3 regions of the Mesorhizobium sp. B2-5-13 genome follow, and region 2 is predicted to be linked to each of the others. Evidence: predicted binding sites of a transcription regulator. Region 2 holds the regulator's gene; each other region holds the start of a gene.
What was found. Region 2 encodes LexA, which represses DNA repair genes until DNA is damaged. Its sites were predicted from a motif close to TGTTCNNNNTGTGTTCNG; they were not measured.
Positions count from the first base shown of each region.

Region 1 (3,274 bases), on a different contig from region 2:
GCGGGCTGGCCGACAGCTGGGGGCTGGACATCGATAGCACCGAGCTGGCGCGGATCGGTCTCTCGCTTGGCGCCGATGTGCCGATGTGCCTGGCGGCAAAGCCGCTGGTGGCGCGCGGCATCGGTGAGGAGCTGTCGATGGTGCCGGATTTTTCGGCGCTGGGTCTGGTGCTGGTCAATCCGGGCACGCCGGTCTCGACGGCGGAAATCTTCGCAGCACTGTCCCGGCGCGACAATGAGCCACTGCCGCCGCTGCCGCGCAGCATCGAGTTTCACAGCCTGCGCAACTGGCTGGAGATCACCCGCAACGATCTCGAACCTGCGGCCCTTGCGATGCGGCCCGCCATAGGCAGGGCGCTTTCATGGCTTGATAAGGCCGGATCGGGTTTTTCACGAATGTCCGGATCTGGCGCGACATGCTTCGGCCTGTTCGAGACCGGCAATGTCGCCAAGCGCGCGGCGGCCGAGATCCGCAGCCGCCAGCCCGACTGGTTCGTCGCCGCAACACGCAGCATTGCATCGGAGGCTGAGTGAGATGGCCAGGATTGACGAGAGCCGTGCCTTCATTCCGGTGCGCATCGCGGTGCTGACGGTTTCCGACACACGCAGCCTCGCCAACGACAAATCCGGCCAGACGCTGGCCGATCGCATCACCGAGGCCGGCCACATCCTGGCCGGCCGGGATATCGTCACCGACGACCGCGAAAAAATCCGTGACACCGTTCTGGCGTGGTCGCGGGACAAGGCCATCGACGTCGTGATCACCACCGGTGGAACCGGTTTCACCGGCCGCGATGTGACACCCGAGGCGCTGGAGCCGATTTTCGAAAAGCGCATGGATGGCTTTTCGGAAGTTTTCCACCGCATCTCCTACGACAAGATCGGCACCTCGACGATCCAGAGCCGGGCGACCGGCGGCGTCGTCAACGCCACTTTCGTCTTCGTGCTGCCGGGCTCGCCCGGCGCCTGCAAGGATGCCTGGGACGGCATCCTCAAGGCACAGCTCGACTACCGGCACATGCCCTGCAACTTCGTCGAGATCATGCCGCGCCTGGACGAACATCTGCGGCGCGGCAAATCGGCCCCTTAAAAAGCAACGCCACGCAGAGCAGCTGCAAAAATCAACTGGGAGAGCGCTGCGCCTGCCTCGGTGGCGCCACCCAGATCTCGGCGTCGAGCTTCTTAGTCGCCAGACCGCGCGCCAACGCCTCGGCGCTGCCGGCAGTCTTGGCCAGAGATGCCGCCTGCCGCTTGCTGATCACCAGTCCGTCGGCGAGAGCACGGTTTGCGGAAAAGACCCTAGCCAGGAACGGCGTACGGCTGCCCCGCGCCCGCGCGAACCGGGCGGCCATGGTCTGCCTGGCCGTATGGGCGACGACCGCGTCGATCCAGCCCTCTACCAGCCTCGCACCCGGTTCGAGAAACAGCAGCCAGTCACCCTTGGCCTGGCGGATGCCGGCGGCGATGCCGCCGCTCCCCACATAGTGGCAGCCGGCATGCTCGGCGACACGATGCGTGTGGTCGGTCGAGCCGGTGTCGCAGACGACGACCTCTCGCACCACGCCCTCGACCGCGCCGCCAATCAGCGTCGCCAGCGTGCGGGCGAGACCCTCCTCGTCATTATGCGTTTCGATGAGAACACTGAGCATCGTGAGCCGAATAGCGGAAACCACTGACCGACGCCAGTTTTTGCATCGCGCCATAGAAAAGTTCTTGATTTGTTCTCATCAATAAAATAGGAATAATTTCATGAGCAGAGCGATTCGACACAACATGGACAGTCCCTGGGAGCGGGCGAAGATGGAACCGATCATGCGCGCCGATATTGCGGCCTTCGGAGCAGGACGAGCCGAGATGGCCAACGCGATGATCGAGCAGAGTGGCATGCGGGTCCGTCCGGACCGCAACCGTGGCCGATCGGCGGGCATCAATCCGTCTGGCCGGTTCGAATCTGTCAGCCGGCATGTCTTCGACGATGGGTGGAGTTCGCTGGAGGAGTTGCCCCCGTTCAAGACCGAGGTGCAGGTGGAGAAGCCGCGCACCATCATCACCCGCAACGAATCGCCCGACATCTCCTTCGACCGATCGATCAATCCCTATCGCGGTTGCGAGCACGGTTGCGTCTATTGCTTCGCGCGGCCGACGCACTCGTTCATGGGCCTGTCGCCGGGCCTGGATTTCGAATCCAAGCTGTTCGCCAAGCCGGATGCGGCACGCCTGCTCGACAAGGAGTTGTCGAAGGATGGCTACCAGCCGCGCACCATCGCCATCGGCACCAACACCGATCCCTACCAGCCGATCGAGAAGCAGTACCGGATCATGCGCGAAATCCTCGAAGTGCTGGAGGCACGCGGTCATCCGGTCGGCATCGTCACCAAGTCAGCCCTGGTGGTGCGCGACATCGACATTCTGTCGCGCATGGCCGAGCGCGGGCTCGCCAAGGTGGCGCTGTCGGTGACGACGCTTGACCGCATGCTGGCCAGGACGATGGAACCCCGCGCATCGACCTCGACCAAGCGGTTGGAAGCGATCAGGCAGCTTTCGGATGCCGGTATCCCGGCTTCGGTGATGGTGGCGCCGATCATTCCGGGCCTGACCGACCAGGAGATGGAACGCATCCTCGACTCGGCACACCATGCCGGTGCGCGCGAGGCCGGCTATGTGGTGCTGCGCCTGCCGCTGGAGGTCAGCCCGATTTTCAAGGACTGGCTGCTGCGCCACTATCCCGACCGCTATCGCCACGTCATGTCGCTGATCCGTTCGATGCGCGACGGCAAGGACTACGATTCGGAGTGGGGCAAGCGCATGAAGGGCGCCGGACCTTATGCCTGGCAGATCGGTCGGCGCTTCGAGATCACCGCCAAGCGGCTCGGCCTCAATGCCGAACGGCGCACGCTGCGGACCGACCAGTTCGTCGCGGCCGGTAAGGACCAGGAGCAGTTGATGCTGCTCTGAAGCCGAAAAACACCGCGGCTGTTCATTACCGCCGTGGCAAAAAAATCCCGTCCGGCCTGCCCCGGCCTGCAGACGGTGCCCTCCCGGTCCGGCGCCCCACCCGACCCGGACGGACTTGCGGAGAATCAGAGCCGATGCGAACCTCGCCGCAACATGGCTCGCGCGCGTTCTGATTCTCCGCTTCTCTTCGAAATCGTCGAGAAACCCGATTTCTCCTTCGAGACGAAGGCGATGGCCGATGGCATGTGGCCGGTCGCAGGGATGGACGAGGCCGGCCGTGGCCCGTTGGCCGGGCCGGTGGTCGCGGCGGCAGTGGTACT
Region 1 covers NZ_VFUI01000004.1:89,384-92,657, forward strand. Annotated here, with positions in the region: gene FJ434_RS08915 (4-(cytidine 5'-diphospho)-2-C-methyl-D-erythritol kinase) at 1-533, shown strand, start outside; gene moaB (molybdenum cofactor biosynthesis protein B) at 535-1,089, shown strand; gene FJ434_RS08925 (glycosyltransferase) at 1,121-1,648, opposite strand; gene FJ434_RS08930 (PA0069 family radical SAM protein) at 1,800-2,954, shown strand; gene FJ434_RS08935 (ribonuclease HII) at 3,108-3,274, shown strand, end outside.
Region 1: the regulator LexA is predicted to act here: its motif matches at 1,708-1,725, upstream of FJ434_RS08930 (PA0069 family radical SAM protein).

Region 2 (3,274 bases):
GCGGCGCTGATCGTCGGCGTGCGGGCCGGCATTCCCGATGAAATCAACGAAGCGATGCGGCGCACCGGCATCTATCACATCATCTCGATTTCAGGTCTGCATATGGCGCTGGTGGCCGGCACCATCATGGGTCTGCTGCGCGGCGCCTTCGCACTGTTTCCAGGGTTTTCCGCGCGCCGGCCGGTGAAGAAATACGCCGCCGCCGCCGCACTGTTTTCGATCGCCGCCTATCTCGTCATTTCGGGCGTCGTCGTCGCGGCCGAACGCAGCTTCATCATGCTGGCGGTGATGCTGATCGCCGTCTTGTTCGATCGCGCGGCGCTGACCATGCGCAATCTGGCGATCTCGGCGATCGCCGTTATCCTGGTTTCGCCGCACGAGGTCGTCGGCCCGAGTTTCCAGATGTCGTTCGCGGCAACCGCAGCCTTGGTTGGCGCCTATGCCGGCTGGGCCGACCACCATGCGGGAAAGACGAGGCCTCCGCCGCCAAAGCGATCCCTACCCGGGTTTCTGACGCGAAAATTCCTCTTGGCGACAGGTGGATTGGCCATGACGTCCATCATCGCCGGCAGCGCGACGGCACTGTTTGCCATCTGGCATTTCCAGCGGGTGTCGCCGCTCAGCCTGTTCGCCAATCTGGCCGTCATGCCGATCGTGTCGATCGTGATGTTCCTGGCCGTCGCCAGCGCGTTGCTGATGCCGTTCGGGTTGGATTGGCCGGCTCTCTACCTCATGGGCAAGGGCCTGACAGCGATGATCGCCATATCGGCGTGGATATCGGAGCGCTCTCCGGTCGATGGAGTCGGGCTGATTTCGCAGCAATCCGTGCTGCTGGTCACCGTCGCGTTGGTCATCGCGACGATGGCGACGACGTGGCTCCGGCTCACGGCGGTGCCATTCGCGCTTGCCGGTCTGTTGACTGTGTCGCACACGCGCGCGCCCGATGTGCTGATCTCGGAAGATGCGCGGCTGGTGGCTCTGTCGATCGGCAATGGCGAACTGGCCGTCAACCGGGAACGTCCGAACGAATTCGCAGCCGACAATTGGAAACGCGCTCTGATCTCCGAAACAATCGTCCTACCGGAAATGTTCGAGGAGACGGACGGGCAATTCGATCTTGCCACTCCCACCGACCTGCCGCTGGGATCGCCGTTCTATTGCCGCGAAGGCCTGTGCCTTGCCAGGCACCCTTCCGGCGCGATCATCGCCTATGTCGAGGATCGCAAGAACACCTGGAAGGCCTGCGCCTTCGCCGACCTGATCGTCGTCAATGACGCGACCGCCTATGACGCCTGTCATAATCCGCTGGTTCTCGTCGTCACCAAACGCCAGCTCGCCCGCAAGGGGAGTGCCGCCGTTTTCTTCGATCCCCAATCGGCCACGACGCCGGCTGAGATCGAATTCGCCGTCGTCGGACCATACCGGCCCTGGCACGAGCAGCGAAAATTCTCACGCGAGGCGAGGGGGCTGGCCCCCTATAAAAAGGCCGACAAGCCCGATGGCAAGCCAGTTCAGTAGCGCCTGATCAGCCCGACGAGCTTGCCCTGCACCTTGACCCGATCCGGTCCGAAGATGCGTGTTTCGTAGGCTGGATTGGCGGCTTCGAGCGCGATCGAGGCGCCCTTGCGGCGGAACCGCTTCAGCGTTGCTTCCTCCTCGTCGACCAGCGCCACGATGATTTCGCCCGGACTTGCTGTATCGGCATTGCGGATGATGACCGTGTCGCCGTCGAAGATACCGGCCTCGATCATCGAGTCGCCCTTGACTTCCAGCGCATAGTGCTCGCCGCCCATGATCATGTCCGGCGGCACCGAAATCGAATGCGTCTGATGCTGGATGGCATCGATCGGCACACCGGCGGCGATACGACCCATGACCGGGATGGACACGGCTGAAACTGCATCATCGTCGTTGCCGGCCGCGGCCAGGCGGGAAGGCGCCGTCGCCGGCCTGATCTGGCGGCCGAGACTGCCTTGGCCAAGGCTGCCCTGGATGACGCTTGGCGAGAACTTCTTTGCCGCATTGAGGCCCGGCGCGATCGAGTCCGGCAGCCGCAGCACTTCCAGCGCGCGCGCCCGATTGGGTAGCCGGCGAATAAAGCCGCGTTCCTCCAGCGCCGTGATCAGGCGATGGATGCCCGATTTGGAGGCAAGATCGAGCGCTTCCTTCATTTCGTCGAAGGAGGGCGGTATCCCGCTTTCCTTGAGCCGTTCGTGGATGAACATCAGCAGTTCATGTTGCTTGCGTGTCAGCATGGCGGCCCCCAAGGCATTGAACGAAAGGTCTGACCAGAATCGAAAAAACAAACCCAGAACAAACACTATCCGTTCCAGTTGTGTTCCGCAACCGTTTAAAGTTTAATGAATTTGTTAACGCGTCTGAAGTTTTTTGCCGCGACAGCGGACTGAGGCCGATCCTTTCCACGATCGGCCGGCATTGAAATCGTTTTGGTTAATGGCCTGTGGCCTATCCACTGATGGGCCTTGGCATCAGTCTTTCGGAGGGCTCTTCGCGGGTGGATTGTACAATTTATGGATCCATTATTCGCGGAACGAAACGAAACCAAAACGCCAACGATTGGTAGCTTAGGGGCGGCGATGGACCCAGGCGTTTGGCCCACTCCGGCCAGCGCATGCCAATAGGCGTCGCGCAAGCATTGAAGTCACCCGGAACCCGCTTGCAAGCTGCCGGCGCGGGCGGCGTATTTGGTCGCGCCGCTGTCTTCGCTATGGACATAGACGTGCAGGGTATAGCCGATATGCGCCGTCATCAGCGCCTTGGCCCGCTCGACGTCACGATCGAGTGCAGCTTCCATGATCGCTGTATGGTGTTCGATCGCAATCGCTTCGCACAATGCCTCCATTGCCTCTTCATAACCGTCCTTCAGGCCAGCCGCGGCCCGCAATGTCGGCGCCAGGCCGAGAAAACGATGATGCCGTCGCAGCTGATCGGCGATGGTCGAGCGGAATCGCATGAGCCAATTGGAAGTCGCCGCGCTCAGCAGCGCCGCATGGAAAGCTTCGTGGTTCTCGTCCCATTTATCGACGGCCGCATCCGAAGGATCGTCGACCGCGGTCTTGCAACGGGAGAGCCGGTAGTGGGCGGTGACAACGGCATCCTCCCACTCCTTGCCGCCTTTTTCCATCGATTCGAGGAACAGGGGTATCTCGACCACCATCCTGGCGCGTGCCAGGTCCTCCAGTTCGGCCCGCGATACCGGAGCGACCGTAAAACCACGATTGCTGATGGCGGTGACAAGGCGTTCGGCCTCTAG
Region 2 covers NZ_VFUI01000001.1:135,010-138,283, reverse strand. Annotated here, with positions in the region: gene FJ434_RS00730 (ComEC/Rec2 family competence protein) at 1-1,518, shown strand, start outside; gene lexA (transcriptional repressor LexA) at 1,512-2,255, opposite strand; gene FJ434_RS00720 (GntR family transcriptional regulator) at 2,663-3,274, opposite strand, start outside.

Region 3 (3,274 bases), on a different contig from region 2:
TATGCGCCGATCAGCCTGCCGGCGCATAGCGGCTGACCACCATGCCGCAGGCATAGGCCTTCGAGCCGAGCAGCCGCAGGTTCCGGAACCCACCTTGGTCGAAGATGCGACGGCCGGCGCCCAGCACGGCAGGATTGACGAACAGCTGGAACTCGTCGACCAGCCCGGCCGCGATCAGCGCCGACGCAAACCCGGCGCCGCCGAAGACGGCCATGTCGCCGCCGTCGCCCGCCTTCAGCGCGTTGACCTCTCGCGGCAGGTCGCCGCTCACCACTGTCGTGCGCTCCCAACGCGAGGCTCCGAGCCTGTCGCTCGGCACCACTTTGCGCGCGTCGACGATGCGCCGGGCGAAGGCATAGAACGGATCGGCCGGATATTTCCTCGCCGCATTGCCCCAATGGGTGAGATAACCCTCCTCGGCCATCTTGCGGCTGAAAAGGATGGTGTCGATGCCGGCGAACACGGCGTTGAAATCCTGTTTCAGCTCGGCGTCCCAGCCATTGTCGTCGCCCCATCCCCAGAGTTGCCAGGGATGGTCGGCATCGCCGCCGACGAAACCGTCGACCGACATCTGCATCTGAAGGATCAGCTTTTTCATCGGGTTCTCCTCGTTTCCGGATTCCAGGCAGGAAGGATCACGCCGCGCTTTGCGAACGGGCAAAGGCTTGTGCCCAACTCTCGAAAGTGGTCGGCGTGGCGTTGCGGATTGACGGTGCTTCAAGCGCCCATCGTTCGCCCTTGTTGAAACTCGCCGCAGTTTCGCCGAGCGCATCGGCAAAGCTCGGTGACAGGCCGTTGGCGATCATCCCGGCGCGCGCCTCGGTGAATGGAGCCGCCTTGTAAGTGACCTGCCTCCCCATCGCGCTGCCCAGGATCGCGGTGGCCTGCTCGAACGTATAATAGCCGCCGCCATGCAATTCGATGATCCGCTCGCTTGGAAAACGCGTGGCGTCCAGCAGGGCGGCGACGCGCTGGCCGACATCGCTGGCGGCAATCAAAGGGATCGGCAGATCGCCCCGAAACGGCGTCATGAAGATGCCCGAAGCGGCCTGCTGGACAAAGCCCATGCCCTTGGCGAAATTCTCCATGAAGAACGAGGCGCGCAAAAACACCAGTTCGTCGAGGCCGAGCGCCGCCAGCCGTTCCTCCATCAAGACGGCGCCGAGCGAAGTTCCCATCCTGAGATGGGCGTTGAGGCCGCTGAGCAGCACGACGCGGCGCACGCCTGACTTCGCGATCGCCGCCGCCAGCCGCGCGCCGACTTCATCTTCGAAGCGATGAAGATCCGGCGCCGTGACGTCGAACGGAATCATTACATAGGCGCTGTCGGCACCGGAAAAGGCGGAGGCGAGCGCGTCGCTATCGTCAAGCGCGACACCCAGGCCGCGCGCCACGCCGCGCACAATATGCCCCCGCCCGGTCAGGACCTGGGCGACTGCCTTGCCAACCTCGTTGGTGGCTCCGACGACCACGACGGTTCTTGGTGTGCTGATTTTCCCGACGGCCTGGCTCATGACGTCCTCCTGCTGGCCAAGTTGCGACCTAACGATTTACTTTTGGAAGCATTTGACTGACGGAAAGAACGATGTCAATAGTAAAGTGATATAAAAACGGAACCATAGACATGTCGACGCGTGAACGATCCGGCTGCCCGATCAGCCTGTCGCTGGAACTGCTCGGCGACCGCTGGACGCTGCTCATCATCCGCGACCTGGTCTTCGCCGGCAAAAGGCATTTTCGCGAGTTCCTGCAATCCGATGAAGGCATCTCCTCGCGCACGTTGGCCGAGCGGCTGCAGACGCTGCAGGACGAAGGCATTCTCACCCGCAGCGACGATCCCAGCCACGGGCTGAAGGCGATCTACCGGCTGACCGAGGCCGGCATCGACCTCTTGCCGGTGCTGGCCACGCTTGGCGCGTGGGGCAGCAGGCACCGCAAGGCCGACGGTCAACTTGCCCGCATCGCAGAAGAACTGGCGGCCGGGGGCGAGCCGGCGCTGGAACGGATGAAGGCAGCGCTGCGGGCGGAGCATATTGTCTAGGCCTTTCTCCTCCCTGTAGAAGAAGGACGCATCCTACGGCCCCGCATTGACAACGATCTGCATTTGTTCTCTATTTGTTTCAGTCTATCAGCAATCGCGGATGAGCGGAACAGGATGGAAACGACGGCCACCATCCTGCATGCCGATCTCGACGCCTTCTATGCCTCGGTCGAGCAGTTGCTCGACCCGACATTGCGTGGCAAGCCGATCGCGGTCGGTGATGGTGTTGTGCTCGCCGCCTCTTACGAAGCGCGCGCTTTTGGGGTGCGCGGCGGCATGCCGGGGCGCAAGGCGCGCGAGCTTTGCCCGCAATTGATCTTCGTCGGCGGCAATTTCAGCCACTACCAGCGGCTGGGCGACGCGGCGATCAAGGTGCTCGACGATTTCACGCCAGTCGTCGAGCGCATCTCCATCGACGAGGCCTTCGCCGATGTCGCCGGCTGCACACACCTGTTCGGCTCTCCCAGGGAGATCGCGACCGTGATCCGCCGCCGGGTGCGCGCCGAACTCGGCCTGCCGATCTCGATCGGCGTGGCGCGCACCAAGCATCTGGCCAAGATCGCCTCGCAGGTTGCCAAGCCCGACGGGCTGGTGGTGGTCGATCCCGGCACCGAACTTGCCTTCCTGCATGATTTGCCGGTCGGCCTGATGTGGGGTGTCGGACCGGCGACCAGGGCGCGGCTGGCCGAGATCGGCGTCGAGACGATCGGCGAGTTGGCCAGGACCCACAGCGGCGCACTGACCCGGCTGCTTGGCCCCGCCGCCGGCGAAAAGCTCGCGGCTCTCTCCTGGAACCGGGATCCGCGCAAGCTGGAGACGAAGCGCCGGGCGCGCTCGGCCGGCGCGCAATCGGCGCTCGGGCAAAAGCCGGCCGTGGCGCGGGTGATCGTGCCGACACTGCTGCATCTGGCCGACCGCGTCGCCAGCCGGCTGCGCGCCAAGAACCGCCCCGGCCGCACGGTGACGGTGCGCGTGCGCTTTGCCGATCTCAGCGCCGTCACGCGCTCGATCACTCTGGAACAGCCGATCTCGGCGACCGCCATGCTGGCCGAGATCGCAGGGGATTTGGTGCGCGGCGTGCTCGCCGAGCATCCCCGGGAGAAAACGATCTCGCTGCTGGCGATCTCGGTCTCGCACCTGGAGGAAAGCGCCGAACTGCAGCTCGACCTGCCGCTCGGCCTCGCCGACGAGAAGCGCCGCCCGGGCAGCCAAAAAGGCCTGGCGCGCTTCGGC
Region 3 covers NZ_VFUI01000024.1:7,941-11,214, reverse strand. Annotated here, with positions in the region: gene FJ434_RS25775 (dihydrofolate reductase family protein) at 11-598, opposite strand; gene FJ434_RS25770 (NmrA family NAD(P)-binding protein) at 636-1,514, opposite strand; gene FJ434_RS25765 (helix-turn-helix domain-containing protein) at 1,625-2,041, shown strand; gene dinB (DNA polymerase IV) at 2,156-3,274, shown strand, end outside.
Region 3: the regulator LexA is predicted to act here: its motif matches at 2,106-2,123, upstream of dinB (DNA polymerase IV).